One region of the Fusicatenibacter faecihominis genome, then DNA from elsewhere that is predicted to be linked to it. Evidence: predicted binding sites of a transcription regulator. Region 1 holds the regulator's gene; each other region holds the start of a gene.

The links. The regulator Rex, encoded in region 1, represses fermentation and respiration genes when NADH is low (regulators of the CRP and FNR family bind a similar motif). The targets are predictions, from matches to a motif close to ATTGTTAANTANTTAACAAT.
Region 2: LKD71_RS01295 (acyl-CoA carboxylase subunit beta) is a predicted target of Rex. The motif match lies at 8,845-8,864, and genes of this name have one in related genera.
Region 3: LKD71_RS15895 (glycerol dehydrogenase) is a predicted target of Rex. The motif match lies at 6,908-6,927, and genes of this name have one in related genera.

The regions. Positions count from the first base shown of each region.
Region 1 is NZ_JAJEPR010000004.1:116,538-127,313, reverse strand. It holds gene alr (alanine racemase) at 1-648, opposite strand, end outside; gene LKD71_RS03600 (NAD(P)H-hydrate dehydratase) at 651-2,132, opposite strand; gene LKD71_RS03595 (redox-sensing transcriptional repressor Rex) at 2,197-2,862, opposite strand; gene LKD71_RS03590 (aspartate kinase) at 2,984-4,303, opposite strand; gene abc-f (ribosomal protection-like ABC-F family protein) at 4,512-6,434, shown strand; gene LKD71_RS03580 (ABC transporter ATP-binding protein) at 6,507-7,472, opposite strand; gene LKD71_RS03575 (ABC transporter ATP-binding protein) at 7,462-8,493, opposite strand; gene LKD71_RS03570 (ABC transporter permease) at 8,514-9,443, opposite strand; gene LKD71_RS03565 (ABC transporter permease) at 9,460-10,416, opposite strand; gene LKD71_RS03560 (peptide ABC transporter substrate-binding protein) at 10,610-10,776, opposite strand, start outside.
Region 2 is NZ_JAJEPR010000002.1:17,181-27,956, forward strand. It holds gene tyrS (tyrosine--tRNA ligase) at 1-988, shown strand, start outside; gene alaS (alanine--tRNA ligase) at 1,015-3,657, shown strand; gene rpsU (30S ribosomal protein S21) at 3,795-3,971, shown strand; gene LKD71_RS01270 (D-alanyl-D-alanine carboxypeptidase family protein) at 4,096-5,298, shown strand; gene LKD71_RS01275 (metallophosphoesterase) at 5,330-6,112, shown strand; gene LKD71_RS01280 (segregation and condensation protein A) at 6,184-6,972, shown strand; gene scpB (SMC-Scp complex subunit ScpB) at 6,985-7,554, shown strand; gene LKD71_RS01290 (D-alanyl-D-alanine carboxypeptidase family protein) at 7,615-8,814, shown strand; gene LKD71_RS01295 (acyl-CoA carboxylase subunit beta) at 8,965-10,401, shown strand; gene LKD71_RS01300 (OadG family transporter subunit) at 10,428-10,776, shown strand, end outside.
Region 3 is NZ_JAJEPR010000044.1:10,706-21,481, forward strand. It holds gene LKD71_RS15875 (restriction endonuclease subunit S) at 1-297, shown strand, start outside; gene LKD71_RS15880 (DEAD/DEAH box helicase family protein) at 348-3,638, shown strand; gene LKD71_RS15885 (O-acetyl-ADP-ribose deacetylase) at 3,658-4,674, shown strand; gene LKD71_RS15890 (vWA domain-containing protein) at 4,882-5,532, shown strand; gene LKD71_RS15895 (glycerol dehydrogenase) at 5,660-6,760, opposite strand; tRNA gene LKD71_RS15900 (tRNA-Glu) at 7,139-7,210, opposite strand; tRNA gene LKD71_RS15905 (tRNA-Glu) at 7,241-7,312, opposite strand; tRNA gene LKD71_RS15910 (tRNA-Glu) at 7,343-7,414, opposite strand; tRNA gene LKD71_RS15915 (tRNA-Glu) at 7,445-7,516, opposite strand; gene LKD71_RS15920 (IS1182 family transposase) at 7,889-9,463, opposite strand; gene LKD71_RS15925 (TlpA disulfide reductase family protein) at 9,581-10,567, opposite strand; gene LKD71_RS15930 (4Fe-4S binding protein) at 10,598-10,776, opposite strand, start outside.

The DNA of each region.
Region 1 (10,776 bases):
AAACTCCATAATGCTGGCGCTGTTGGCCGCATGGCGCAGCTTAAAGGTGATGCCTGCTCTTTCCAGCTTTGTCACAAAGCTCACGAAACGGAGCAGTTGGGCCCTCGCATAGGTCTTATCCGCCTCGTCGGCTCTGGCAAAATGGGTAAAGATTCCCTCCAGCTCCACGTTTTCCAACTGCTGAATCTTCTGGATTTCTTTGATGCTCTCCGCCGTATCCGGAAAACCGATCCGGTGCATGCCCGTATCCAGGCCAATATGAATATGTACGGTCTTCCCGGCTTCCTTCGCCGCTCTGGAAAAGATTTCAGCGGTCTCATAGCGGAAAACCACGGGACGGATCTCCTGAGCCACCATCTCGGGATAATCTCCCTCAAAGGTGTAGCCAAGGATCAGAATGGGCTTTTTGATCCCGTTTCTCCGAAGAGAAAAGGCTTCCTGGGACGTAGCCACCGCATAGCCCCAGACCCGGTCGAGCGTCTCTCCCAGTCTCGCGACGGGAAGAGCTCCGTGGCCGTAAGCGTCGGTCTTGATGACCAGAGTCATCTTTGTCTCCGGCCGGAGCTTTGCCAGCATGGCGTCGATATTTTTTCTGCATGCGTCCATATCGATGGCCGCATAGATACGCATTGCTTCTATTTGATTCATTGTTATCCTTCTTTCAGTACCCCGGGGAGTTCTTTCAAGAGATCTGTGGAAAGCATCCCCCGTACCCCTGTATTTTCCGCTGCCCGGTCCCCTGCCAGGCCGTGGAGATAAACGCCTGAAACTGCCGCCTCAAAGGGGGCCATTCCCTGAGCCAGAAGACCGGTGATGATACCTGTCAGCACATCTCCCGAGCCTCCGGTGGCCATCCCATTATTTCCCGTAGTGTTGAGAACGATGCGTTCCCCGTCTGTCACCACAGTTCTGGCATCCTTTAAGACCAGAATTACCTCGTGTTCCTTCGCGTAGGCCGCCGCCAGTTCCAGAGGCTTCTGCTTCAATTCCTCCATGGAATGACCGGAGAGCCGCACCATCTCACCCATATGGGGCGTCAGGATTTTCGGCGTATCGCCTTTTTTCAACCAGTCCGGATGCTTTGATAAAATATTCAGGGCATCCGCATCCAGCACCAGCGGGATTTTGGCCTGTGTTAGCACACAGGCGAGCTCTTTTTCCGCAGCTTCTCCGGTAGAAAGGCCGGGACCAATCCCTGCGGCATCCGCCCAAGAGAGCGCATTTACCAGCGTTTCTTCGGAGAGCATTTCCTCCGTGGTCAGAACCGCCTCCGGAAAAAGTGTCTGCAGAATCTCCCGGTTGCAGCCTTCCGTCACGACCCGGACCAGGCCAGTTCCCGTGATGGCTGCCGCTTTTCCGGAAAGATAGGCGGCTCCCGCCATATTCCGGCTGCCCGCCATGAGACAGGCTTTTCCGAAGGTTCCTTTGTTTCCGAAGGCTTTCCTTGTGGGAAGCAGAGAAAAAATCCCACGGTCCGGAGCCTGTACCCTGGGAAACTGCCCCTTGAAGCCTTCTTTTGTGATGCCGATATCCAGAAGAAACGTCCGCCCGGCATACTCTGTCCCCGGATAAAGCACATGGCCCAGCTTCCGGAAAGCCAGAGCTCCGGTCACAGCCGCCCGGACGGCTGTTCCCTGGACGCTACCGTCATCGGAGGAAATCCCCGAAGGGATATCCACAGCAAAAACCTTCGCCGGATGGCGGTTGATGCTCTCGATGACCTCCCGGTAGCTTCCTTTCACTTCCCGGGAGAGGCCGGAGCCGAAAACGGCATCCACAATAGTAGTATATTCACCGGCGGGAAGATTTCGCACAAATTTCATGCCATAATTTTCGCAGATTTTCTTCTGGAGGGCTGCCTCCTTTGAGAGGTGGTCCGGATTTCCGACAAACCAGAGCTCCGCCTCAATGCCTTTCAGATAAAGAATCCTTGCCATCGCAAAGCCGTCGCCGCCGTTGTTCCCGCTTCCGGAAACCACAAGCACCCGGGAAAGGTCAAAACCTTCCCGCTCCATAAGCTCCACAGAGGCTAAGGCCGCCCGCTCCATCAGGACCAAGGAGGGAACTCCATACTCCTCGATCACACAGTGATCCGCCCGGCGCATTTCCTCTGCCGATACCAGATATTCCATGAAAAACCCCCTTTTTAGACACGAAAAGGACGCGCTAAAACAGGGTCTTACCGCGTCGTTTTCTTTACTTTTCTTTTGTCCTGCTCTTTTTCTGGGTCTTGTCTTTATAATTGCTCATGTTGTAGGAAAGCTGCATGAGACTGTCAGAAAGATGAACACTCTCCACGATCACATCCTCCGGAAGCTTCAGATCCGTATGAGCAAAATTCCAGATCGCCTTCACGCCGTTGGCTGTCACCAGCTCCGCCATGGCTTTCGCCTGGTTTCTGGGCAGCGTCAGAGCTGCGATCTGCACATCATTTTCTTTCAGATACCGAGGAAGCTCACTCACCATACGGATCGGAATATCCCGCACCATGGTCCCGTCAAGTTCCGGGTCCACATCAAAAATTCCAATCACCTTAAATCCCCAGCGGGCAAATTTAGAATAATTTGCCAGCGCCTGTCCCAAGTTACCTGCACCGAGAATGATCATATTGTAGGTACGGTCCAATCCCAGAATCTTTCCAATTTCCGTATGCAGATGCTGTACGTTGTAGCCGTAGCCCTGCTGGCCGAAGCCGCCGAAATTGTTCAGATCCTGCCGGATCTGTGATGCTGTCACCTGCATCTTGTCACTCAGCTCGTTGGATGAAATCCTCTCGACTCCGCTTTCCAGAAGATCTCCCAGGTAACGATAGTATCGCGGCAGACGTTTGATCACTGCCCGCGAAATCGTTTTTCGTTCCACTTTATACCATCCTTCCTAGTTCCTCAAAGACCCAAAAGGTCTTTTTCCATATTATATCCAATCCCTTTAAGATTGTCAAATAAATATCAAATCTTTCGAATGGTACAAAGTACACTGATTTTTAAAGGCGCGTCATGACAAAGATGTTATAGATGGCCTGGATCGCCGGCTCAAAGTCTTCGTTTTTCACACCGATAATGATGTTGAGCTCACTGGAACCCTGATCGATCATCTTGACATTAACGTTCGCGTGGGACAGGGCAGAGAAAATACGTCCGGCCGTGCCGCGGTTGGAACGCATGCCTCTTCCCACCACAGCGATGAGGGCCAGATCCGACTCCAGCTCGATAGAATCCGGGCTGACTGCCCGATGAATACCGGCCAGAACTTTCTGTTCCTTCTCTTCAAACTCGCTCTGATGGACAAAGACCGTCATGGTGTCGATGCCGGAGGGCATATGCTCGAAGGAGATGCCGTTTTTCTCGAAAACTTCCAGCACTTTCCGGCCAAAGCCCACCTCGGAGTTCATCATATCCTTCTCGATGTTGAGGGCAGCAAACCCCTTCTTTCCAGCGATGCCGGTAATCGTGTATTTCGGCTTCCGGCAGGTGCTCTCCACGATGAGGGTACCCTTGTCTTCCGGCGCGTTGGTGTTGCGGATATTGATGGGGATGCCTTCCTTTCGTACAGGAAAGATGGCCTCCTCATGGAGTACAGTGGCTCCCATGTAGGACAGTTCCCGGAGTTCACGGTAGGTGATGGTCTCGATGACCTCGGGATTTACCACGATCCTGGGATCGGTAACAAGGAAACCGGAAACGTCGGTCCAGTTCTCATAGATATCTGCATGGATGGCAGCAGCAACCAGAGAACCGGTGATATCGGAACCGCCTCTGGAAAAGGTGATGACATGACCGTCCGGCAGAGCGCCGTAGAAACCCGGAATCACGGCATTTTTCATATCTTTGAGCCGTTCGCCCAGAACTTCTGTGGTCTTGTCCATATCAAAGCTTCCGTCTTCACAGAAAACGATCACTTCTGCAGCATCCACAAATTCATATCCCAGATAATTCGCCATGACGATACCGTTCAGATATTCGCCTCTGGATGCGGCATAATCTTTTCCTGCCTTGCCTGCAAAGTTCTCACGGATCAGGGAAAATTCCTTTTCCAGAGAAAGTTTCAGTTCCAGGCCGTCAATGATCTCCTGATAGCGCTGCTCGATCTGACGGAGCTCCCTGCCGAAATCCTTCCCTTCTGCTGCCAGGGCATAGCAGGCGTAAAGCATATCTGTCACCTTCGTGTCCTTGTCAAAGCGTTTGCCCGGCGCGGAAGGTACCACAAAACGTCTGCCTGCATCGGAACGAATGATCGCTCCTACTTTTTTGAACTGTTCGGCGCTGGCAAGAGAACTACCGCCGAATTTTACAACTTTTTTCATCTTCTCTCCTCCTGATCTTATGTATACTCTGTCGCTTCACCTTACTGCTGTCTATAAATCTTAGCGCAATTTTCCCCATCCGTCCAGTTATTTTTTCCATTTTCGTCTTTTTTCATGGAAAATAAGCTGGCCGAAGCGTTCAAGATGTGCTAAAATAATAAGGATTATGCGAAATTACGCAAATATATTTTAGAAAGAAGTGAATCCCATGATACTGGCATGTCAGAATATTCAAAAAGCTTTCGGAACCGATGTCATCCTGAAAAACGCTTCTTTTCATATCGAAGACCGTGAAAAGGCGGCCATTGTAGGCATCAACGGGGCGGGAAAATCCACCCTTCTGAAAATTATCATGCATCAGCTGGACCCGGACAGCGGTGAGGTGATCCTCGCAAAAGGAAAAACCATCGGCTATCTGGCCCAGCACGACGCAGTCTCCTCGGAAAACACAATCCACGACGAGCTTCTCTCCGTGAAGGCAGAGCTTCTCGCCATGGAAAAAAGAATCCGTGAACTGGAGCTGGAGATGAAATCTCTCTCTGGCGAAGCACTGGAAAACGTTCTGGAGACCTATAACCGACTCAATTCCCAGTTTGAGCGTGAGAACGGCTACGCGATCCAGAGTGAGATCACCGGCGTTTTAAAAGGCCTGGGCTTTACCGAGGAAGACTTTACGAAAAAGGTCTCCACGCTCTCGGGAGGCCAGAAGACCCGTGTGGCCTTAGGAAAACTTCTGCTCTCCCATCCAGATCTCATCCTTCTGGACGAGCCCACCAACCACCTCGATATGAACTCCATCGCCTGGCTGGAAACCTATCTGCTCAACTATTCCGGAGCCGTGCTCATCGTGGCCCATGACCGGTATTTCCTGAACCGCGTCGTCACGAAGATCGTCGAGATCGATCAGGGAAACGTCACCACCTTTATGGGCAACTACTCCGATTACTCCATGAAAAAGGCCCAGGTGCGCCAGGCCCAGATCAACGCCTACTTAAACCAGCAGCGCGAGATCAAGCATCAGCAGGAAGTCATCGCCAAGCTGAAATCCTTCAACCGTGAGAAATCCATCCGCCGGGCCGAGAGCCGGGAGAAAATGCTGGATAAGATCGAGGTTCTGGAAAAACCCACAGAAGTAAACACCGAGATCCATATTCATCTGACTCCCCGCGTCATCAGTGGAAATGATGTTCTCAAGGTAGAGGGGCTGGAAAAAGGCTTTGATGGCCATACGCTCTTCTCCGACCTGAATTTTGAGATCAAGCGCGGTGAACGCGTGGCTATCATCGGTAACAACGGAACCGGGAAAACTACGATCCTGAAGATCTTAAACGGCCTTCTCGCTCCGGATGGCGGAAGCTTCACCCTCGGAAGCAAGGTCCATATCGGCTATTACGATCAGGAGCACCACGTTCTTCATATGGAGAAAACCCTCTTTGAGGAGATCTCCGACACCTATCCGAATATGAGCAATACCGAGATCCGAAACGTCCTGGCAGCCTTTCTTTTCACCGGCGACGATGTCTATAAACGGATCCAGGATCTAAGCGGCGGTGAACGGGGCCGTGTTTCACTGGCTAAGCTGATGCTCTCCGAGGCCAATTTTATCATCCTTGATGAGCCTACCAACCATCTGGACATCACTTCCAAGGAGATACTGGAAAATGCCCTGAACCAGTACGAGGGAACCGTCCTCTACGTTTCCCATGACCGTTATTTCATCAACCAGACCGCAACCCGGATTCTGGAACTCACTGGAAACACGCTGGTAAACTATATCGGCAACTACGATTATTACCTGGAGAAAAAGGAAGAGCTGACCGCCATCTATGTACCCGGCGAAAACGCTTCCTCCGCCGTCTCCTCTGATAAAACCGAAACGGAATCCAAACTGGACTGGCAGCAGCAGAAAGAGCTCCAGGCCAAAGAACGGAAACGGAAAAATGCCCTGAAAAAGACAGAGGATCAGATCGCGGCCCTCGAAGAGCGGGACGCAGAGATCGACACTCTCCTAGCTTCTCCGGAGGTCGCCACCGACGTGGGCAAATGCATCAAATTAAGCAAAGAAAAAGCCCAGATCAGCGAAGAACTTGCGGCTCTCTACGAAACCTGGGAAGAACTGGCGGAAGATTAAAAACAGCCTGTGATGATAGAAAAATCCCCCGATAAGGTTTTCAAAACCTTGCCGGGGGATCTTTTTATGCTCTTATTTGTCGAAAAGATGGCAGGCAACAAAATGGCCTTTTTTGATCTCTTTCAGCTTCGGAGTCTCGCTCTTACATTTCTCGGAAGCGTATTTGCAGCGGCTTGCGAAACGACAGCCCGGTCCGCAGTTGATGGGGCTTCCCACCTCGCCTTCCAGAGGAAGCACTTTTTTGCTGCGCTCCAGCTCCGGATTGGGGATCGGGATGGCAGAAAGAAGAGCTTTCGTGTAAGGATGCTCCGGATCTCCGTAAAGCTCGTCACTGGAAGCCAGCTCCACGATATGTCCCATATACATAACGCCGACACGGTCGGAAATATGTTTTACCATGGAAAGGTCATGGGCGATGAAGAGGTAGGTCAGACCCAGCTCTTTCTGAAGCTTGATCAGCAGGTTGACGACCTGTGCCTGAATGGACACGTCCAGAGCGGAGATCGGCTCGTCACAGACGATAAATTCCGGATCCACAGCCAGAGCTCTCGCGATACCGATACGCTGTCTCTGTCCGCCGGAGAACTCGTGGGGGAAACGGCCTGCGTGCTCTTTGTTCAGTCCTACCAGGGACAGAAGCTCGCTGATCCGCTCCTGCTTGTCATTGGGATGGAGACCAAAGTTTTCCAGTCCCTCACCGATGATATCGCCGACGGTCATACGGGGGTCCAGGGATGCATAGGGGTCCTGGAAGATCATCTGGGCTCTCTTTTTGAACCACAGGCTGTCTTTTTTTCCAAGCTTTGTCACATCACGGCCGGCGTACTCGATGACACCCTCGGTAGCCGGGTAAAGGCCAAGGACGGTTCTTCCGCAGGTAGTCTTACCACAGCCGGACTCGCCTACCAGACCAAGGGTCTCTCCCTTGTAGATATCAAAGGAAACGTCATCCACAGCCTTTAAGGTGTCCTTTTTATGTACTTTGAAGTATTTTTTCAGGTGCTCTACATGAACCAGCACTTCTTTATCATTTGCCATCTTCAAACACCTCCTTGATGTCTTTGATTCCGTATACTTCTTTTGCCATGGGGTGATTCAGCCAGCAGGCTGCCTCATGGGAATCGGAAAATTTGGTGTATTCCGGTGACTGCTCCTTACAGATACCCATGCAGTACTGGCAGCGGCTTGCGAAGCCACAGCCCTTGGGCGGAGCAATCAGATCCGGCGGTGTTCCGGGAATGATACGAAGTTCTGATTTGTTCTCATTTTTCAGGTTCGGAACGGCCTTCAGGAGGGCATCCGTATAGGGATGTTTCGGCTCGTTGAAGATCTCGTAAACCGTACCTTTCTCCACGATACGGCCTGCGTACATAACGATGATGTCATCCGCCATACCGGCAACGACGCCCAGGTCATGAGTGATCATGACAACGGCCGTATTGTTTTCTTTCTGAATCTTTTTCAGCAGATCGATGATCTGTGCCTGAATGGTCACGTCTAGAGCCGTGGTGGGTTCGTCGGCGATCATCAGTTTCGGATTGCAGGCCAGGGCAATGGCGATAACCACACGCTGTCTCATACCGCCGGAAAACTCGTACGGATACTGGTTCATACGCTCTTCCGGATTCGGGATATTTACCATTTTCAGAAGCTCCAGGGCACGTTTCTTTGCCTCGTCCTTGGAAACCTTGCTGTGAAGAAGGATACTCTCCATGATCTGCTTGCCGACTTTCATGGTCGGGTTCAGGGAAGTCATGGGATCCTGGAAGATCATGGCCGCATCTTTTCCACGGTATGCTCTCCACTCCTTCTCGCTGTAGTTCATGATATTCTGGCCGTCGAAAATGATCTCGCTGGTCTTTTTCACATCTCCTGGCGGGGTGGCGATCAGACCTAACACAGCCTTGGAGGTTACGGTCTTTCCGGAACCGGACTCTCCTACGATGGCGAGACATTCACCAGCTTTTGCCTCAAAGGATACTCCCCGTACCGCCTTGACCTCACCGGCATAGGTATGGAAAGAGACCTCCAGATTTTTTACTTCCAACAGATTGCTCATTTTTCACACACCTTTCTTTTTTACTGACGGAGTTTCGGGTCAAATGCGTCGCGCAGACCATCGCCCAGAAGGTTGAAGGCCAGCATGGTTACGGAAATAGCCAGTGCCGGGAAAATCAGCTCATGAGGATAGTAAGCCATCTGCTGCTGTCCCAGGGAAGCCATAGCGCCCCAACTGGTGAGCGGCGGCTGGATACCCATTCCGATGAAGCTTAAGAAAGCCTCGGAGAAAATGAAGCTCGGAATGGAGAAGGTGGTCTGTACGATGATGATACTCATGGTATTGGGAATCAGATGTCTGGTGACAATCTTAAGAGTCGGAGTACCCAGCGCTTTTGCAGCCATGACATACTCGCTCTCTTTGAGCTCCAGCACCTGTCCTCGAACCAGACGGGCCAGGCCGGTCCAGCTCGTAATACAGAGAGCCAAAAGAAGGGAACTCATACCTTTTCCAAGGAAGACCGTTACGATGATAACCATAACCATGTAGGGAATACCGGAGAGGATCTCCAGGATACGCATCATGATATCATCCACAAGACCTCCCATATAACCGCTGATACCACCGTAGAGAACGCCGATCAGCAGGGATACGAGGGCTCCCACCACACCGATGGTCAGGGAAACACGGCCGCCGATCCAGATACGGGCGAAGATATCTCTTCCCAGGTCATCCAGACCGAAGATATGCTGCAGGGTGGGACCCTGGTTCGTAAACTCAATGTTCTGCTCATCATAGGGATGAGGATAAATATACGGTGCAAAGATGCACATAAACACGATGATAAGAAGAAGAATCAGGCTCGCCATGGCGACTTTATTTTTCTTGAGTCTTCGGAATGCATCCTGCCAGTAGGAAATGCTGGGGCGCACCAGATTCTCTGATGCCTGTTCGTCCACTCCTACCCGGGCGAACTGTTCTTTTGTAAGCTTTCCGCTCTGTTCTGTCATTCTGGTCTCACCCTCCTTACTTGTTGCCTTCAATAATGCTCTTTCTCACTCTCGGGTCTACGATGGCGTACAGGATATCCATCAGTACCATACAGAAAATGAAGATAAATGAGAAGAACAGTGTGGTTGCCATGATCATCGGATAGTCACGTCCGTTTACACTTTCTACATAGTAACGGCCCAGACCCGGAATAGAGAAGATACGCTCGATTACGAAGGAACCGGTTACGATGTTGGCTACCTGCGGAGCCACGATGGAGATGATCGGGGTGATGGCATTACGGAGCACATGACGTTTTACGATCTGGAAGTTGGAAAGACCTTTGGACTTTGCCAGAAGGATGTAATCATTGCTCAGTACATCCAGTACAGAGGAACGCATGAAACGGGAATAGGTTGCGATACCGCTGATGGACGCCGATACCGTCGGCAGGAACGTGTATTGAAAGATCTGCCCGACTCCCATACCCTTGGAGGACCAGCCGACGATGGGGAAATAAGAACCTGCGGCGTATTTCTGAAGCAGAGCCGCGAACACGAAGCTCGGGACAGACACGCCGATGATGGCGACGAAGATCGTCAGGAAATCGATCCAGCGCCCACGGTGCAGAGCCGCCAGGATACCAAGGATCAGTCCAAGGATCAGACCAACTGCCACGGCCTGCAGACCCAACTGCAGAGAAGCCGGGAAACGCTCGGAAATAATCTGGTTTGCGGTAAGGCCGGGAGTCTTATAGGACTCTCCCATCTGGCCGTGAAGAAGATTCTTCAGATAAATAATATACTGCTCTCCTACCGGTTTATCGAGGCCCCAACGTGCCTTCAGGTTGTTGGCTACGGCCTCCGGAAGAACTTTCATGCTGTCCTGGGTGGGGTCGCCCGGAATACAGTTCATCAGAAAGAAGGTGATGGTAAGAATTACCCACAGGGTTACGATCATGTAACCGATCTTCTTTAATATGTATTTAATCATTTAGTCGCACCTCCTAAGTGAAAGCCTAGTGTTCTGTATCGCGCATCTTTCGATTTGAAAATGAGCGATACAGAACACCAGGAATCTTTGACTTATAAATGCCGGAACGTATGGGAAGCTCTACCTCCCACAGGTTCCGGCACCTTTCAACAGATCACCTGGTGAGATCTGTTGCTCTAGTGATAATTATCTGTTACTCAGCAAGATATGCATCTCTGAACTCGATGGAAGGACCACCTGCGCCGTTGACGTATACGCCCTGAAGTTTCGGGTTTACAACAACATTGGAGTAAGAGAAGGTAACCGGGGAGATACCGCATTTATCAACAGTCAGGATTTTCTCAGCTTTTGCGAAGTTCT
Region 2 (10,776 bases), on a different contig from region 1:
TAAATCCGACATGCGTTCCATGCTGACCCGGGAGACTATCGAGCACAATGCAGAGCGTTTCCACGAGCAGCTGTCCCATTTTATTGATTTCTCTGATGGAAAAGCCATCGTTGCCAACAATGCAGACTGGCTGCTGGATCTGAACTACGTTCAGCTGCTCCGCGAGGTGGGCGTGCATTTTTCCGTAAACCGTATGCTTACCGCAGAGTGCTACAAACAGAGAATGGAGAGAGGACTTACCTTCTTCGAGTTCAACTATATGATTATGCAGTCCTACGATTTCTGGAAACTGAATCAGCTGTATAACTGTCAGCTGGAGATGGGCGGAAACGACCAGTGGTCTAACATCATCGGTGGCGTGGAGCTGATCAGAAGAAAAGAGCAGAAACCGGCCTTCGGTCTGACCTTCAAACTGCTGACTACCAGCGAGGGCATCAAGATGGGCAAAACCATGAAGGGTGCGCTCTGGCTGGATCCGAACAAGACCTCTCCTTACGAGTTTTATCAGTACTGGAGAAACATCGAGGATGTAAAAGTTGAGGAGTGCTTAGGTCTCCTGACCTTCCTTCCGATGGAAGACGTACGCAGGCTCGGCGCTCTTGAGGGTGCGGACATCAACAAGGCCAAAGAGGTTCTGGCCTATGAGACCACCAAGATCGTTCACGGCCAGGAAGAGGCAGAGAAGGCGCAGGTAGCAGCCAAGAGCATTTTCGTTCACGGCACTAAGAGCGCAGACATGCCCACTACTACCTATCCGAAGGCAGAGCTGGAGGAAGGAAAAGACCTGATCACTCTTCTGGTTGACACCAAACTGGCTAAGAACCGTTCCGAGGGACGTCGTCTGATCCAGCAGGGCGGCGTAACCGTAAACGATGAGAAGATCACCGATTTCGCCCGGGTATTTACTACTGCAGACTTCGATGAAGAGGGCGCTCTGGTTATCAAAAAAGGTAAAAAAGGATTTCATCAGATAAAAGCCGCTGAGTAATACAGCGTTTGAATGGAGGATTTATTGTGAAAAAATACGGCGTAAACGAACTTCGCCGGATGTTCCTGGAGTTCTTCGAGAGCAAAGGACATCTGGCAATGAAAAGTTTCTCTCTTGTACCCCATAACGACAAGAGCCTGCTTCTGATCAACTCAGGAATGGCTCCCCTCAAACCCTACTTCACAGGAGCTGAGATCCCGCCGAGACGCAGAGTGACCACCTGTCAGAAATGTATCCGTACGGGCGATATTGAGAACGTAGGTAAGACTGCCCGTCACGGCACCTTCTTTGAGATGCTGGGTAACTTCTCCTTCGGCGATTATTTCAAACATGAAGCCATCGCATGGAGCTGGGAGTTCCTGACTCAGGTCGTAGGCCTGGATCCGGACCGTCTCTATCCCTCCATCTACCAGGATGACGATGAGGCTTTCGATATCTGGAACAAAGAGATCGGCATCGCTCCGGAGCGTATCTTCCGTTTCGGAAAAGAGGACAACTTCTGGGAGCACGGCGCAGGTCCCTGCGGCCCCTGTTCTGAGATCTACTATGACCGCGGAGAAAAATACGGCTGTGGCAAACCGGGCTGTACCGTAGGCTGTGACTGCGACCGTTACATGGAAGTATGGAACAACGTATTCAGCCAGTTCAACAACGACGGCGAGGGTCATTACACCGACCTGATCCAGAAGAACATCGATACCGGTATGGGTCTGGAGCGTCTGGCTGTTGTCGTTCAGGATGTGGATTCCATTTTCGATGTGGATACGATCCAGAATCTGAGAAATAAAGTCTGCGCTCTGGCCGGCGTAACTTATGAGACCGATCCGAAGAAGGATGTTTCTATCCGTCTGATTACCGACCATATCCGTTCCGCTACCTTCATGATCTCCGACGGTATCATGCCCACCAATGAGGGAAGAGGCTATGTACTTCGCCGTCTGATCCGTCGCGCTGCCCGTCACGGAAGATTGCTCGGCATCGACAAACAGTTCCTGGCAGAGCTTTCCGCTACCGTGATCGAGGACAGCAAAGACGGATATCCGGAACTCGAGGAGAAGAAGAACTTCATCTTCAAGGTGCTGAGCCAGGAAGAGGAGAAATTCAATAAGACCATCGACCAGGGCTTAAGCATCCTTTCCAATCTGGAAGCTTCCATGAAGGAGGAAGGAAAGACCACTCTCGATGGAAAAGACGCGTTCACTCTCTACGATACCTACGGCTTCCCGCTGGATCTGACCAAAGAGATCCTCGAGGAGAAAGGCTGCGGCGTGGACGAGGAAGGCTTCCGTGCAGCAATGGAAGAGCAGCGTACCAAAGCAAGAAATGCCCGTCAGACCACCAACTATATGGGAGCTGACGCTACGGTATATGACGAGATCGATCCGAAGATCACCAGCACTTTCGCAGGCTACGATCATCTGGAGCACAACTCCAAAATCTCTGTTCTGACTACAGATACCGAGGTGACAGAGGCAATTTCCGATGGCGAACACGGAACCATTTTCGTGGACGAGACTCCGTTCTATGCTACCATGGGCGGACAGACCGGCGATATCGGTGTGATCCGTATCGGCGATGGCGCAGAGTTTGTTGTGGAAGACACAATCAAACTGCTGGGCGGCAAGATCGGCCATGTGGGCCATGTGGTAAAAGGCATGTTCAAGGTCGGCGACGAGGTGACTCTTTCCGTTGACGCAGCAGCCCGCGCCAACACCAGCAAAAACCACAGCGCCACCCATCTGCTCCAGAAAGCACTGAAGACCGTTCTCGGTTCTCATGTAGAGCAGAAAGGTTCTCTCGTAACTCCGGACAGACTGCGTTTTGACTTCGCTCATTTCCAGCCGATGACCAAGGAAGAGATCGAGAAGGTAGAGGCTCTGGTAAATAAAGAGATCCAGGCAAATCTTCCGGTTGTCACCGAGGTCATGGATGTGGAGTCTGCCAAGAAGACAGGCGCTATGGCCCTCTTTGGTGAGAAATACGGCGAGAATGTAAGAGTCGTATCCATGGGAGACTTCTCCAAAGAGCTCTGCGGAGGTACCCATGTAGCAAATACCGGCGTGATCAGCGTCTTCAAGATCGTTTCCGAGACAGGAATTGCAGCAGGCGTACGCCGTATCGAGGCCCTGACCGGCGACGGAGTTTTCGCATATTATCAGGAGCTGGAGGATCGTCTGAACCGTGCCAGCGCCCTCTTAAAGACCACTCCGGCTGAGCTGGAGAACAAGATTGCTCATCTCCAGGGCGAGGTGAAAGCACTCCACAGCGAGAATGAGGCTCTGAAGAGCAAGCTTGCAAAGGATGCTCTGGGCGATGTTATGGATCAGGTACAGGAGATTAAAGGCGTGAAACTTCTCGCAGCAAAACTGGCTGACGTGGATATGAACGGTCTCCGTGACCTGGGCGACCAGCTGAAAGAGAAGCTGGGCGAGGGCGTGGTTGTCCTTGCTTCCGACAAAGACGGCAAGGTAAGCCTTCTGGCCATGGCAACTGACGGCGCTATGAAACAGGGCGCTCACGCAGGAAACCTCATCAAAGGCATGGCTGCCATCGTTGGCGGCGGCGGCGGCGGACGTCCGAACATGGCTCAGGCCGGCGGAAAGAAACCGGAGATGATCGATGAGGCTCTGAAAGCAGCAGCTGAACTTCTGGGAGAGCAGATCCACTAAAAAAATCCGAAAAACCAGAAAAAAGTAGTTGACGGATGAAAAAAATGTGGTATAATTCTTATCAGTGCAATTAAAATACCCAGACAGTTGTATTATGATGCACAATTTACAACTGGAGGGAGGTTAGGTGTGAGACAATGTCAAATGTAATCGTAAAAGAAAACGAGACACTGGACAGCGCTTTACGTCGTTTTAAGAGAAACTGCGCGAAGGCTGGTATTCAGCAGGAGATTCGTAAGAGAGAGCATTACGAGAAACCGAGCGTAAGACGTAAAAAGAAATCTGAAGCTGCCCGGAAACGTAAGTATAACTAATCTGTGCAGGCAAAAGCCTCTGAGTTGATTCGCTCAGAGGCTTTTTTCGTGTCATAAAACAGGCATAAACTTTTCCTGAGTTTCTTATATTGTGATATACAGGCGGAAAGAAGGCAGGAAAGGTATGAAAAAAAGAAAACGAACAGGCTGTGCGGTTTATGGGCTGGTGCTCTGGCTGGGAATTTCCCTGATTTTCGGGAATGTGGGTCTTCGGGTCTACGGGGCGGAGGAGCAGAGCAACAGCCTTGCCATCGAATCTCCGGGAGCTTTTCTCATGGAGGCTTCTACCGGGACGGTGATTTATGAGAAGGATGCGGACACCAGGCGGAGCCCTGCGAGCGTGACGAAGATCATGACGGCCCTTCTGATCTTTGAGAACCTTGAAAAAGGAAAGATTCAGCTTACCGACGAGGTCGTCACCAGCGCCCACGCCAAATCCATGGGCGGCTCCCAGGTCTTTCTGGAAGAGGGAGAGAAGCAGACCGTGGAGACCCTGCTTAAATGTATCATGGTGGCCTCAGGTAACGATTCGGCGGTGGCCATGGCGGAATATGTGGCGGGGAGCGAGGGCGAGTTTGTGAACCAGATGAATCAGAAGGCGGCGGAGCTGGGCATGAAAAACACCCATTTCACGGACTGCTGCGGTCTCACGGATTCGGAGGACCACTACACGACGCCGAGGGATATTGCCCTCATGTCCCAGGAGCTGATCACGAAATATCCGGAAGTTTTTGACTATACGAAGATCTGGATGGAAAACATCACCCACATGACGGCCCGGGGCAGCAGCGAGTTCGGCCTGACCAATACCAACAAGCTTTTAAGAAGCTATGACGGCTGCGACGGTCTCAAGACCGGAAGTACCAGCAAGGCGCTTTTTTGTATTTCCGCCACGGCGGAGCGGAACGGCATCCGGCTCATCAGCGTCATCATGGCCGGTCCGGACTCCAAGACGAGATTCCGGAATGCGGCGGAGCTTCTGAACTACGGTTTCGGCAGCTGCCGCCTCTATGTGGATGAGAACCGGGATGCGCTCCCGGAGACAAAGGTCCGGGGCGGCGTTACGGAGACGGTTCCCTGCAAATATCAGGAAGGCTTCCGGTATCTCGACACAAAAGGCGTGGATTTTTCGGCGATAGAAAAGGAAGTCCTTCTTGAGGAGGAACTTACAGCTCCTATCGAAAAAGGGGAGGCTGTGGGAAAAGTGGTCTACCGCCTGAACGGAGAGATCCTGGGGGAAGTGCCTATCCTCGCAGGAGAATCAGTGGAAAAGGCGGAATTTTTGGATTATCTGAAAAAACTCTGGGAAAGATACCAGAGTATCTGATACATAATAAAGAAAAGGGGGCATAAGGTACATGAAGAGTTTTCGGACCGTCCGCTATGAGACGGGAAAAGATACGGGGAAAGCGGCGCTGACGTTCGCTCATTTAAGCGATCTTCACGGCTGCTTTTACGGGGAAAACCAGGAAGGCCTTCTGGAGGCGATTTATGAGGCAGATCCGGATCTGGTGGTCGTGAGTGGCGATATGATTGTGGGAAAGCCCGGCATCAACAGGAAGACCTTCGCGTTTTTTAAGGAGCTCACAGCGAAATATCCGGTGTTTTTCAGCAACGGAAACCACGAGAGCCGCTATGAGGCGACGGAGGATTTCCGGCCGGTTTACAAGCATTTTATCTACGGGCTCTGGAAAAACGGCGTGGAGGTTCTGAATAATAAGTCTGTACCCTTTGAGAAAAATGGCAGGAAACTGATGATCGCCGGTTATGAGGCGGAGATCTCTTATTTCAGCCGTTTCAACCGGAAAATACCTTCCCTGGAAGAGTTGAAAAGTCATCTGGGGGAGAAAGATCCGGAAACTGAGACCGTGCTTCTGGCCCACAACCCGATGTTTTTCTCTGTTTATAAGGAATGGGGAGCAGATCTTACGTTTTCCGGCCATCTTCACGGCGGTTATATACGGATTCCGGGGATCGGCGGCGTCATCAGCCCCCAGTTCCAGCTTTTTCCGAAGTATGACAGAGGTGTTTTTGAGGAGGAGGGGCACACGCTCTGTGTCAGCGCAGGCCTGGGAGACCACACGATCTCGCCGCGGTTTTTCAATCCGGCGGAGCTTCCAATACTGATCTGGCACGGCTGAGCCTTTACAAAAACCACCTTTATGAGGTAGAATAGTACCCGATACAAGAAAGCGGAGAGGAAACTGGAAAGATGGGAATTCCCGTAAAACTGGAGGCATTTGAGGGTCCTTTGGATCTTCTTCTGCATCTGATTGACAAAAACAAAGTAAATATTTATGACATTCCCATCGTGGAGATTACCGCTCAGTACATGGAGTACATCCATGAAATGCAGCGGCAGGATCTGAATGTGATGAGCGAGTTCCTTCTGATGGCGGCCACCCTTCTGGCCATCAAGTCTAAAATGCTCCTTCCAAAAGAGATCAACGAGGAAGGCGAGGAGGAGGATCCCCGTCAGGAGCTGGTGGAACAGCTTCTGGAGTACAAGCTCTACAAATATATGTCCTACGAGCTTCGGGATATGCAGGCGGACGCGGCCTATGTGATGTACAAGGAGCCGACGATTCCCGCTGAGGTCCGGGCTTACCGGCCGGAAATTGATCCGGCGGAGCTTCTGGAGGGCGTGACGCTCTCGAAGCTTCACAGCCTGTTCAAGGCCATCATGAAGCGGCAGAACGACCGGATCGACCCCATCCGAAGCACCTTCGGAACGCTGGAAAAAGAAGAAGTGGACATGGATGAAAAATGGATCTATGTGGAGAGCTGCATCAAGCGGAAACGTCATGTAAGCTTCCGGGAGCTTCTTGGGGCCGGGCATACGAAAATGCAGATGGTAATCACCTTTCTTGTGATTCTGGAGCTCATGAAGATGGGAAAAATCTCCATTGTCCAGGAACATACCTTTGACGATATTCTGATTGACTGGAGAGAGGACGCGGACGACACGCCGGGCCGGACCTTCGAGTCAGATTTTACATAAGGAGAGACACTTTTGGAAGAGAAAAAGCGAAAAGCGGCCATTGAAGCTATCCTTTTTACAATGGGGGACGCGGTGGAGCTGAACCGGATTGCCGAGGCCATCGGGGAGGATCCGGAGACCACGCTGGAGACCATCCGGAAAATGATGAAGGATTATCAGAAGAAGGAGAGAGGTATCCAGATCATCGAGCTGGATCATTCCTTTCAGCTCTGTACGAAAAAAGAATACTATGACGATCTCATCCGGATCGCGAAGCATCCGAAGAAACCGGCGCTTTCCGACGTGGCCATGGAGACGCTTTCCATCGTGGCCTACAAACAGCCGGTGACAAAGATCGAGATTGAGAAGATCCGCGGAGTCAAGTGCGACCACGCGATCAATAAGCTCATTGAGTACAATCTGATCCGGGAACTTGGGCGGCTGGACGCTCCGGGGCGGCCCATTCTTTTTGGTACCACGGAGGAATTCCTGCGGAATTTCGGCGTGCAATCCCTGGAGGAGCTGCCGGCCATCAACCCGGTTCAGGTGGAGGACTTCAAGGCGGAGGCCGAGGAAGAGGTGGAACTTCGCCTCAACGTGTGAGCATACCGCTGCTTTTTCGGGCATATAGTTTTGAAAGAAGCTGCCGAAGGAGCTGTGTCGATGAAAAAAATAAAAAAATATCTGCTGTTCTGGCTTTTGTTTCTCGTGATTCTGCCCTGCTTTGTGCGGGCAGAGGAAATGGAGGAGCCGGGAACGCTTTATGCCCGGTCTGCGGTCCTGATGGATGCGGATTCCGGGCGTATTCTTTTTGACAAAAACGGGGAGGAAAAACTGGCCAATGCGAGCACCACGAAGATCCTCACCTGCATCCTGGCCCTGGAAAAAGGCGAGCCGGAACAGGAAGTTGTTTTTTCGGAGGAGGCGGTAAAACAGCCGGAGGTCCATCTGGGGGCGGCAGAAGGCGAGAATTTTCATCTGGGGGATCTCCTCTATTCCCTGATGCTGGAGAGCCACAACGATACGGCGGTGGCCGTGGCAGAGGCGATTTCCGGGAGCACGGCGGCCTTTGCGAAGGCGATGAACGAAAAGGCGAAGGAGATCGGCTGCAGGGAGACGCATTTTGTCTCGCCGAACGGTCTTGACTGGGAGGATGCGGAGGGAGCCCACGAGACCACAGCTGCCGATCTGGCACGGATTCTCCGCTACTGTATTCAGGAATCCCCGAAACGGGAAGAGTTCCTGAAGATTACGCGGACGGGGGAGAAGACCTTTTTCAACCTTGCCGGGAACAGGAGTTATTCCTGCGTCAACCACAATGCCTTTCTTTCCATGATGGATGGGGCCCTGACGGGAAAAACAGGCTTTACGGGGAAGGCCGGCTACTGTTATGTGGGGGCGCTGAAAGATGGAGAACGTACTTTCGTCATTGCCCTTCTGGCCTGCGGCTGGCCGAACAATAAGACTTATAAATGGAGCGATGCCAGGGCACTGTTTTCCTATGGCTTGTCTGCCTATCAGTACGATACGCTGACGTTTCCGGAGAATTTCGGTGAGGTAGCGGTGGAGGAGGGAATCCTGCCGGGCCAGGGGATCGATGAGACGGCAGAGGTGCCCCTTCTTTTATCCGGGGAAAAGAGCCTCCAGCTTCTGCTTTCCGGGAAAGATGAAGTGAAACTACAGGTGACTCTGCCCAGGAGTCTTGCAGCTCCGGTGGCTGCCGGCGAGGAGGAAGGAAAGGCAGTTCTCTTACTGAATGGGGAAGAGATCGCCGTCTGTCCGATAACAGCGGGCAAAACCGTTAAAAAAAAGGATTTTTCCTGGTGCTTCTTGAAAATTTTTGAACAATATCTGGAATTATAAACAGATAGGCCGGAAGGTATAATAATAAGAAGAGATAAAAATATGACAAAAGGCTTGCTATTTTGTCCGAAACAGGCTAAAATTATAATCGGCTGAAAATTTAATTTCAACAGTTTTCATAGTAAATCTTTTACAAATGGAGGGCTAAGAATGAGTAACACATCACAAAGCTTGGCAAGCACACGTATCAACGCTCTGCTTGATGAGAACAGTTTTGTTGAAATCGGTGGATACGTTACAGCCAGATCAACAGATTTCAACATGCATGAAAAAGAGACCCCAGGAGATGGCGTTGTTACCGGATATGGTGTCATCGACGGAAATCTGGTTTACGTTTACAGCCAGGACGCATCCGTTTTAGGCGGTACCATCGGTGAAATGCACGCAAAGAAGATCACTGCCCTGTATGATATGGCAATGAAAATGGGAGCTCCGGTTATCGGTCTGATCGACTGCGCCGGTATCCGTCTTCAGGAAGCTACCGATGCGCTGAACGCTTTCGGTGAGATCTACCTGAAACAGACCCTTGCCTCTGGTGTAATTCCGCAGATCACAGCTGTATTCGGCACCTGCGGCGGCGGACTGGCACTGGTTCCGGCACTGACCGACTTCACTTTCATGGAGTCCAAGAAAGCAAAACTTTTCGTAAACTCCCCCAACGCACTGGATGGCAACCACGAGTCCAAATGTGACACCGCTTCCGCTAAATTCCAGAGTGAGGACGCAGGACTTGTAGACTTCACCGGCAGCGAGGATGAGATCTACGCTGGTATCCGTGAGCTGGTATCCATGCTTCCGTCCAACAACGAGGATGACATGTCCTACGAGGAATGCACCGACGATCTGAACCGTGCTTCCGAGACTCTTGAGAATGCAGTTGGAGATCCCGCTGTGATCTGTTCCGAGATCGGCGACGACCATGTATTCGTAGAGACCAAGGCTGCTTACGCCAAAGAGATGGCAACCGGTTTCATCCGTCTGAACGGCATGACGGTCGGCGTAGTTGGAAACCGTACCGAGAGCTACGACGAGGATGGCAATGTGGCTGAGAAATACGCAGATGTCCTGACCGCAAGAGGAGCAAGAAAGGCTGCAAAATTCGTGAAATTCTGTGACGCTTTCGAGATCCCGGTTCTGACTCTGACCAATCTCACCGGTTTCAAGGCAGATCTGCATTCCGAGAGATGCATCGCCAACGCAGCAGCAGAGCTTACCTATGCTTTCGCTGACGCTACTGTTGCCAAGGTAAACGTGATCACCGGCAAAGCATTCGGAAGCGTTTACACCATCATGAACAGCAAAGCTCTGGGCGCAGATATGACCTATGCCTGGGAGAATGCAGAGATCGGTATGATGGATGCAAGATCCGCAGCCAAGATCATGTATGACGGCGAGGATGCAGCTGTAATCAACGAGAAGGCAGCTGAGTACGCAGCACTTCAGTCCAGTGCTCTTTCCGCAGCAAAGAGAGGCTATGTTGATACGATCATCGACGCGAAGGATACCAGAAAGTATCTGATCGGAGCCTTTGAAATGTTATTCACAAAGAGAGAAGACCGCCCCGGCAAGAAACACGGCACGGTTTAAGAGAGGTGGATAATATGAAGGAAAAAATGAAAAAAAGCTTACTGAGCCTTGCACTGGTTGTGTGCATGGTATGCCTGTCCTGCGTGACTGTTTTTGCCGCAAAGGATAAAGTGCTGACCGAGGATCAGGTGGCTTCCTACAAATCTGGCGCTGTAAAAGTGATTGAACAGATTGCGGGACTTTCCGATGAAGAGATTCAGAACTATCTGGATCAGGATGATGATTTTGTTACAGCAGCCCTGACTTCCTGGGACAATGCCAAGGATGAGCTGGGTGCCTATGTGGAAGTCGGCGATCAGACTGTTACCACCGATGGAAATAATGTAATCATCAATTCCGATGTCACCTACGAGAACAAGACAGCAGATGTGGAGC
Region 3 (10,776 bases), on a different contig from region 1:
GTTGGGAAAGAATTCAAAGGATGCAATGTTGGAAGAGGTATTGTTCCTATTAGAACTCAAGAGAACATTATGGTGTTGGAATTCTTAAAATATCTCATGGATAGCAAGCATTTGAATGACGATATCAAAAGTAAAGCCAAGGGCATTACTTTGATTCAGTTGAATATGGAAGATTTGAGAGAAGTAGAACTTATTATTCCACCCATTGAACAGCAAAAAGCATTTGTGAAATTTGCAGAACAAGTCAACAAATCAAAAGTTATCAAATACATATCCACACAAAAACTCTGCACATAGCCAAAAATCAAGCAGGATTTACGATAAAATCAATTCGGGAGGTTTACACTATGACGAATTTTGATTTTTTGAAAAAAGAGCAGAAATTCAGCAGTTTTGCAGATGTGGCCATATCTGCGGAAAAAATACTGTTGATTGATTATTCTGCCAGCATACTGAATTGCCGTCGGGCAATGGAATTTGCCGTTAAATGGATGTATTCCGTCGATCAATCGTTGATCAAACCATGGGATGACAAGCTGGTAAGTTTGATGAGCACCGATGAATTTCGTGGTATTGTGGATGCAGATTTATTTCGGCGCATGGATTTTATTCGCAAAATGGGAAATAACGCAGCGCATGCAGGAAAAAAGGCGACAAAAGAGCAGGCACTTCTTTGTCTGGAAAATCTGTATATTTTCATGGATTTTCTGGCGTACTGTTATGCGGACGAGTACCAGGAAGGAAAATTTAATCCAGATTTAATAACGGATAATTCTGCAGAAACAGATACGGCTGCAGAAGCAGAACTTAAGCTGGAAGAACTCATGAAAGAGAATGCGGCTCTTCGTGAAGAGCTGACTTCCCGACGGGAAGAGCAGCAGCAGACCTATGTTCCCAAACCATTGGATATATCCGAATATAAGACGCGGAAAATTTATATCGATGCGATGTTGGAAGATGCCGGTTGGGTCGAGGGCAAAGACTGGATCAATGAATATGAAATTCCGGGAATGCCAAATAAATCAGAAGTTGGCTATGCAGACTATGTTTTGATGGGAGAGGATGGACGCATTCTGGCTATAATTGAGGCAAAAAGGACTTGTGTTGATGTTTCCAGGGGGAGACAGCAGGCAAAACTCTATGCGGATCTGATTGCGCAAAAACAAAAGCGCAGGCCGGTTGTTTTCCTTACCAATGGTTTTGAAACACGCATCATAGATAATCAATATCCAGAGCGAAAGTGTGCGACTATTTATTCAAAAAGAGATTTGGAGAAGCTGTTCAATTTGCAAAGCATGCGTTCCAGTCTGAAGCATATTACAGTGGATAAAAAAATTGCCGGGCGGTATTATCAGGAAGCGGCGATTAAGGCGGTCTGCGACAGTTTTGATGAAAAGAAACGCCGAAAAGCGTTGTTGGTTATGGCGACAGGGGCCGGAAAAACCAGAACCGTGATTGCCTTGTGTAAAGTATTGATGGAATGTGGTTGGATTAAGAATGTGTTATTCCTTGCGGATCGGAATTCTCTGGTGACACAGGCAAAGCGAAGCTTTGTGAATCTCCTGCCGGATTTTTCTGTGACAAATCTTTGCGAAGAAAAAGATAATTACATGGCCCATGGGGTGTTTTCTACATATCAGAGTATGATGAATTGCATTGATTCTGTGCAGGATGAAAAAGGAAAATTGTTTACCTGTGGCCATTTCGACCTTGTGATTTGTGATGAAGCACACCGATCTATTTATAATAAATATCGTGATATTTTCAACTATTTTGATGCACCGCTGGTAGGCTTGACAGCCACTCCGAAAGATGAAATTGATAAAAATACTTATGAGGTGTTTGATCTGCAAGATGGTATGCCTACATATGGGTATGAACTGTCTCAGGCAGTAAAAGATGGGTTTCTGGTGGACTTCTTGTCTGTGGAAACAACCTTGAAATTTATTCAGGAGGGAATCGTTTATGATGAACTGTCTGAAACGGACAAGGAAGAATATGAAAATACTTTTAAAGATGAAAATGGAGAAGTTCCGGAGTCAATTGAATCATCCGCGTTAAATGAATGGATTTTTAATGAAGATACCATTCGTAAAGCGTTACATATTTTGATGGAAAATGGTCTGAAGATTGATTATGGAAATAAAATCGGTAAAACCATTATTTTTGCGAAAAGTCATAAGCATGCAGAAAAAATTTTGAACGTATTTGGAAAAGAATATCCTCATTTAAACGGTTATGCAAAGGTAATTGATAACCAGACAAATTATGCACAGAGCGCAATTGATGAATTTTCAGATCCCAAAAAGCTTCCTCAGATTGCTATTTCCGTAGATATGCTGGATACAGGGATTGATGTCCCGGAGGTGCTGAATCTTGTCTTTTTCAAGAAGGTGATGAGCAAGGCAAAATTCTGGCAGATGATTGGGCGTGGAACCCGCCTTTGCCCGGGACTGATTGACGGAGAAGATAAGCAAAAATTTTATATTTTTGATTTTTGTGGTAATTTTGAATTTTTCCGTATGAATAAGGGAAAACCAACGGCCAATATGATTGCTTTGCAAGGCGCGATTTTCAGTTTACAGTTTGAAATGACTTATAAACTACAGGATTTGGCTTATCAGACAGAAAGACTGATTGCATACCGAAAAGCGTTGGTAAAAGGACTGTCTGAAAAAGTGCAGGAACTGAACCGGGAAAATTTTGCGGTAAAACAACATCTGAAGTATGTGGATCTTTATACGGTGGAAGCAAACTATCAGACATTGACCTATGAAGATACACTTATGGTCAGACAGGAGCTTGCTCCACTGATCGAGCCGGAGAATGATGACGCAAGAGCATTGCGTTTTGATGCGCTGGTGTATGGAATAGAGCTTGCCTATCTTGCAGGAAAAAAATACAGCCGGGCCAGACATGATCTGCTGAAGAAAGTTTCCAAAATATCAGGTGTTGCCAATATTCCGGAGATTATGATGCAGGCAGAGCTGATCAATAAGATTCTCCATACCAATTATCTGGAAAACGCAGGGATCGAAGATTTCGAACATATTCGAAAGAGCCTTCGTGATCTGATGAAATATCTTCCGACAGGAAAGGCCACTTATGAGACAACTTTCGATGACGAGATTTTATCGATCGAGTGGAAGGAAGCAGAACTGGAAAACGACGATCTCAAAGATTATAAAGCAAAAGCAGAATATTATGTTCGGCAGCATCAGGATGAGAAAGCTATTGCAAAACTGAAAAGCAATATTCCGCTGACCAGTCAGGATGTAAAAGAATTGGAGAAGATTCTCTGGAGTGAGGTTGGAACAAAGCGGGAATATGAAGTCGAGTATGGAAATAAGCCATTGGGCGAATTTGTACGTGAAATTGTCGGGCTTGATATGACAGCAGCAAAGGAAGCATTTTCTGCTTATCTGAATGATGCAAATCTTGACAGCAGGCAAATTTATTTCGTAAATCAGATTGTTGAATATATTGTACATAATGGTATGATGAAAGATTTGGCAGTTCTTCAGGAAACACCTTTTACAGATCAGGGAAGTATCGTGGAAGTGTTTACAGATTTGTCTGTCTGGCTTGGAATAAGAAAAGTGATTGAACAGGTAAATGCCAATGCGCTGGCTGCTTAGAAGATAGGAGGTTTTCTTTATGCCATTACAAATCGTCAGAAATGACATTACCAAAATGGACGTTGACGCAATCGTCAATGCGGCAAATTCATCTCTTCTTGGCGGCGGTGGCGTGGATGGCTGTATCCATAGGGCGGCCGGACCGGAACTGCTTGAGGAATGCCGGACTTTGCATGGCTGCGAGACAGGGAGCGCAAAAATTACAAAGGGATATCGGTTGCCCTGTAACTATGTAATTCACACGGTTGGTCCCGTGTGGCAGGGCGGCAGGCAGCAGGAACAGAAACTTCTGGAATCCTGCTATCGGACGTCACTGAACCTGGCAGAGGAATATGGCTGTCAGTCTGTTGCCTTTCCTCTGATTTCTTCCGGTATTTATGGCTATCCGAAGGATCAGGCGCTTAAAGTAGCCGTGGATACCATCAGTGCTTTTCTGCTGGAACATGAGATGACGGTATTTATCGTGATTTTTGACCGGAAAGCATACCAGATCAGCGGGAAACTGTTTGCAGACATCAAGGCGTATATTGATGACCGGTATGTGGAAGTACATACAGACAGCCGGAGGGAACAGAGGCGAAGACGGGAAATATTAGAGGAAGAGGCTTACTTTACGTCAGTCCCGGAACCGTTGCTGCCGGAATCGGTTGATAAGGGCATCAGCAAAAAAACATTGGAAGATGCCTTAAATCAAATGGATGAGAGCTTTTCGGAAATGCTTTTGCGGAAAATTGATGAAAGCGGCATGACGGATGCGCAGTGTTATAAAAAGGCCAACATTGATCGAAAGCTTTTTTCAAAAATTCGTGTAGATAAATTTTATAAGCCATCCAAAGCAACCGTGCTGGCCTTTGCACTGGCTCTGGAACTTCCTCCTGCGGAAATGCGGGAAATGCTGGGAAAAGCCGGTTTTGCCCTATCCCATGCAAGCAAATTCGATATCATCGTGGAATATTTTGTCGAACAGGGCAATTATAATGTATATGAGATCAATGAGGCGTTGTTTGCCTTTGACCAGAGCCTGATTGGAGCATAAATCTGTCTGTTTCTGAAAGATTATAAAATGTCGCTTTCCGTGCGACCACTTTCCCAAAGAAAATCGTTATACTGTGGCTGTAGGGTATGAAACCCGGCAGCCATTTTTTCAAGGGTTATGCGCCAAGAATTTCACTTTTGACGGAAACTTTGGCGAATCCCGCGACAGCAAACCCGAAAGGGCGAGATTTTTCAGGAGGAAAGATATATGAGAAAAAATTTGACGGAAATCGTTTTTATTCTTGACCGCAGCGGTTCTATGAGTGGATTGGAAGAAGACACCATTGGCGGATTCAATTCTATGATCAGGAAGCAGAAAAAGACGGAGGGCGAAGCTTTGATTTCCACAGTGCTGTTTGATAATATAAGTGAGGTGCTGCATGACCGGATCCTGGTGAAAAACATCCGGCCAATGACGGATCGGGATTATACAGTTCGCGGCGGTACGGCACTTCTGGATGCCATCGGAGGCGCCATTCACCATATCGGAAATGTTCATAAGTATGCCAGGGTGGAGGATGTTCCGGAACACACGTTGTTTGTGATCACAACAGACGGGATGGAGAATGCCAGCCGCTGTTACACCAGTGAGAAAGTGAAACATATGATTGAACGGCAAAAAGCAAAGTATGGCTGGGAGTTTTTATTCCTCGGTGCAAATATAGATGCGGTGGAGACGGCGGGGCGGTTCGGAATCAGCGCCGACCGGGCGGTGAACTACCAGTGTGACCGGGAAGGGACTGCATTAAATTACGAGGTGCTCAATGAAGCAATTTCGTCTGTACGGTGCAGTAAACCGCTGAATGCCGATTGGAAAAAACGGATTGATGAAGATTATAAGAAGAGGGGCGGCAGGTGAGTGAAGAAAAAGGGGTGTCACACGAAGCGACATCCCCTTTTTCGACAATCATTTATCATTGTTTTCGGGTATGGAGTACTCCCGGTTAGCCGACAGGCTTTCCTCAACAAGTAAGGTTGTATTATTTTTACTCCTCACCAAGGAAATATTTGCCATAGCGGTCTGCTGCCAGAATGGCTGCGTAAACAGAAGCCGGTGTTACTTCGAAGGGCATGTTGTGCAGCGTATCATTTTCTGCGCAGGCAGCTTCAGCGACAGCCATCAGTTTCTCCTTGGTCGGATTCTCGATGCCCAGCTGTTTAAGAGTTACCGGCAGACCCAGTTCGATGCACCAGTCGATGATATCCTCCAGCTCCTCTGCCGGAACATTTTCCAGAACCAGCTGCGTAATGGTGCCGAAGGCAACCTTTTCACCATGGTACATGTGATGGCATTCTTCCAGAACCGTAAAGCCATTGTGGATGGCGTGGGCGCCAGCCAGACCGCCGCTCTCAAAACCGATACCGCTGAGAAGAGTATTGGCCTCAATGATTTTTTCAACGGCTTCTGTGCAGGCACCTGCTTCCAGAGCCAGTTTTGCTTTTACACCCTCATCCATCAGAGTATCAAAGCAAAGCTTTGCCAGAGCCATGGCTGCACCGGTGACTTTTCCGCCGGCACAGGTCATAGCGCCGCTGTTTTTGCAGGCACGGGCTTCAAAATAGGTAGCCAGGGCATCACCCATACCGGATACGGTCAGACGAACCGGAGATTTTGCGATGATCTCGGTGTCCATCAGAACCATGTTCGGGTTAGCCGGAAGGAAGAGATACTCTTCAAATACACCGGCATCGGTATAGACAACAGAAAGGGCGCTGCAAGGTGCGTCGGTAGAAGCGATGGTGGGACAGATCAGAACCGGAACCTTCTCATAATAAGCGACGGCCTTGGCGGTATCCAGAATCTTTCCGCCGCCGACACCGATGATCATGTCACAGCCGTTCTTTTTCATAACTTCGATCAGACGGTTGATCTCAGTCTTGCTGCATTCTCCGTTAAAATAATCCAGAACCAGTTCGCATCCGGAATCCTGGAAGGAAGTTTCCAGAGTATTTCCCAGTCTCTTATGACCGGAAGCGGTTACCAGCACCAGAGCTTTCTTTCCGTAATTTTTTGCGTAACTTCCGAGCTTTCCAAGCTCACCTGCTCCCTGAACATATTTGCTGGGACTTGTCAAAATCTTTGCCATAATAAAATCCTCCTGACATTGTAATTGATGGAATTGTATGGGCCGCTTTGCGGCGAAACAACTCGCAGGCAACTACTGAAAATAAAAATTTCTGCTCCCAATAGTAAATGATTTGCAGATACAGAGAGTATAATTCCTTTTTACTGGATTGTCAATAAATTATCAATATTAAAAGAAGTTTTTCGTGTGAAAAACCACCAGATTTGGATGACACAGGAAAAAGAAAACACAAAATGTAGTAAATAACTGACTGGAAGAGAGGGGAGGCATTTGTGAGCCGACTGCCTGTTCTTTTGTGTGCTCTGGAGGGAAACTTATTTCTTTTCAACTTTTCAATACGAAAAAAGCACCCGGAAAATCCGGATGCTCTTAAAGGAACAGTTCGTAGGAGAATCGAACTCCTGTTTCCGCCGTGAGAGGGCGGCGTCTTAACCGCTTGACCAACGAACCATAGTAACAAAACAATATTCAAATAAAGAACAGTTCGTAGGAGAATCGAACTCCTGTTTCCGCCGTGAGAGGGCGGCGTCTTAACCGCTTGACCAACGAACCATAATAACAAAACAATATTCAGATAAAGAACAGTTCGTAGGAGAATCGAACTCCTGTTTCCGCCGTGAGAGGGCGGCGTCTTAACCGCTTGACCAACGAACCATAAATAACAAATAATATTCAGATGAAGAACAGTTCGTAGGAGAATCGAACTCCTGTTTCCGCCGTGAGAGGGCGGCGTCTTAACCGCTTGACCAACGAACCTTACTGCGATATCTTAACCTATGAATCGGGAAATGTCAAGCACTTTTTTGAAAATTTTTGGAATTTTTTTGAAAGTCGCATTTTTATGAAAATTCCGTAACAGTTAAGAACCAATGTCACTTAGTTAAGCTTAGCACGAATAGTAAAAATTGTGTATATATTTAAGAAAAGGATGTGATAATCAAAGGAAAACAAAAATATACCATGCTCAAAAAATTTATATTAACTGTCAGGCACGACTTTAAGGGGATGTGAAAAAACTCGATTGAGTTTTTTCGCATCTCCCTTTTTGTACCTGTTGTGTATAAATGACTGAAATCATGCGCAAAGAAAGCGCACTTCCCCTACCCCATAGAAATTCTTTTTTTGAATCTATGCGGCAGTTCTGTTTCTCATCTTTTTTTTCTGATATTTATATAGATTGTGGCCTATCGCCACGAGTAAAACTTCCAGTTTGACTGAATGAATACCTCTTCGGACAATTCTCTTGTACCAACGGTCGTTTTTCATAATTCCGAAAGTGCCTTCTGCTTGTATCGAACGGTTCATTCGTAATAACGCACCGTGGATACTTTCTAGGTTTTCGATTACTTCCTGATGCATGGAAGTTAATTCCTGATTGATCCGAACGGTTCGATTCTTATCTGTCTTCTTACATTTCTCTGCATATGGACATCCACTACAGTCTTCGCATTCATACAATTCTTCCTTACGTCCGTATTGATTTCCCCTCACATTTTTTCTGTATAAAAAATGGAATGCTTTATCGTTAGGACATCTCATGACACCTTGCTCATCAATTCTGAAGTTAACTGCACGAAATGGATCTTCATGATATTTCTGATCCTTAGTTTCCTTTTTAAACATTGGAAATTTCATATACTTTTCAATTCCGTTCTGTTCACAGAAAATATAATTGTTGTATGAGCCATATCCAGCATCTGCCACAGGATATTTGGGATAGAATCCATAAGTTTGTTTGAAGTGCTCCATCAAAGGAACGAAACAATCCATATCCGAACGATAATGGTTCACGTCAACAACTGCAATATATTCATCTGCTACACCAATCTGTACATTATATGCTGGCAGAAGCTGATCATTGCCCATGTAATCCGTTTTGATACGCATAAAGGTAGCTGAGTTATCTGTTTTAGAGTAACTGTTTCGATTAGGACCACAGATTTCAATTTTTTGTATGTATTCTTGAAGTTTCTGACAGAAAGTAGTCAAGTGTTCATAATGACGCTGTTCTTTGGATTTTCGCTTTCCACTTCCGTAAACAAATGTACTTGTATCCAGTTCCCATAAAAGTACTAGCTGCTCAACGATTTCATTCAGATAATCCGGTACATACTCCGGATTTGTTGTGATCTGCACCCCGCTCCATGCGATTTCTGCATTAATCTCCTCAATCTCCGCAGTGATTTTTTCGTAAAGCTTGTAACGGAACTTTTCGGTAGCCTTCTTCCATACCCAGGTATACTTGTTTGCGTTTGCTTCAAACTTGGAGCCGTCGATGTAGAGATGTTGCAAATCTACATGCTCATCGTTAAAGATAGCATGATTGATGTCGTTAAAAATGTTTTCAATCTTATCTTGAAGTATTTCATTGATGAAATATCCAAAGGTTCTGTATGACGGAGTATGATGATCCATGAGATACATGAACCTGATATTAACTTTGCAGTTGTCTTCCAGTTCTCTCAGAGAGCAGTAGCCGCTAGTCATAAATCCGAAAAGTACTGTTTTTAACATGTTGACTGGATTATATCTGAGTCGTCCGGTTGTGTACTCCGGAATATCCGTCAGATACTTGTTTAAATCGATTCCTCCCATCAATCTGTCAAATGTTAAAACAGGATCCAGCAGATCCAAACAATCTGAAAGAAACAGTGGTAAATATCCTTGTTTTGAATTACAATAATTATTGTGTAAAGTTTTCATCGCAAGTTAATTTTACCACAAAAATAGGACCTTTCGCATGAACGAATGGTCCTATTTCTTTTAGGGACTTATTTCACAGCCCCTTAAAATTAGTGTACACTAGGATATTTATGTAAATTATTTCTGATCCAGTACGGACTGAATCTGCTTCATCAGCTGATCGTAATTTGACTGATCGTCAATGCCACCCATGAAAGGTTCCCCAACGATATTTCCGTCTTTATCTACAAGAACGGTTGTAGGAAATGCCATGATGTTTCCATTTCCAGCATAGTCTCCAACTGTTGAATTAGAATCGAAAGTCAGGTTCTTGTAGGAAGCGCCCTGAGCTTTCAGGATTTCTTTTGCCTCTTTGATTCCGGCTTCATTGTTGTCTAAAGTATCCATGTTGATACCAACAACTTCGCCACCCATTTCTTTGAGTTTCTCATTTAATTCATTCAGCTTAGAGAGCTCTTCGACACATGGCTTGCATCCACTGAACCAGAAATTTACAACTGTAACTTTATTTTTAGCGAAAAGACTGTCATCTACATCGTTTCCATCCAGATCTTTTCCTTTGAAACCTTTGAATACAGCTGTGGATTCGTTTAATTTGGAGGAAGAGCTGTCAGAGGAATCGGATGCAGCAATCTCTTTCTCAAGCTTGGCAATTTCTTCTTCAATTCCGCGGATTGTCTCGATGTCTTTGCACAGAGTTTCATATTCTTCTTTAGAGAAAGAGTCTTTGTTAGATTCCACTGTGCTTGCGAGGGTATCAGCATAGTTTCCGCTCTTGTCATCACCGGCAGCGTTCTTGTTCATAAGACCAAAGGCTTTGTCCCATGCATCTTTGTGATCAGCAAAAAGCTGGTTTTCCTGCTGGTAAAGGTCATTCCGTTTTTCGTTCAGCTCGTCTGCGCTGCCCGTTTCTGTTGTGGAAGAAGATTCCTGTTTTGTGTTTGTATTGTCTGTTGTGGAAGAAGATTCCTGTTTTGTGTTTGTATTGTCTGTTGAGGAGGAATTTCCGCAGCCTGTAAACGCAAAAAGTACAGAAATGGCAAGGGATGCAGCAATTACCTTTTTTAATTTCATTGAGTTTGTTCTAAGTGTTTTGTTTTTCATGATTTTAAATCTCCTTTAAATTACGTTTTATTAGTTTTTATTTTCAGCCTGTTTCTTAGTTGAAAATCCGTAATGATAGCAGATTGCATCAGTCGGGCAGGCTTTCATACATTCTCCGCATCGGATACACTCCGGATGGTTTGGTGTGTCTACTACATTGACATCCATCTTACAGACACGACTACATTTCTGGCAGCCAACACATTTCT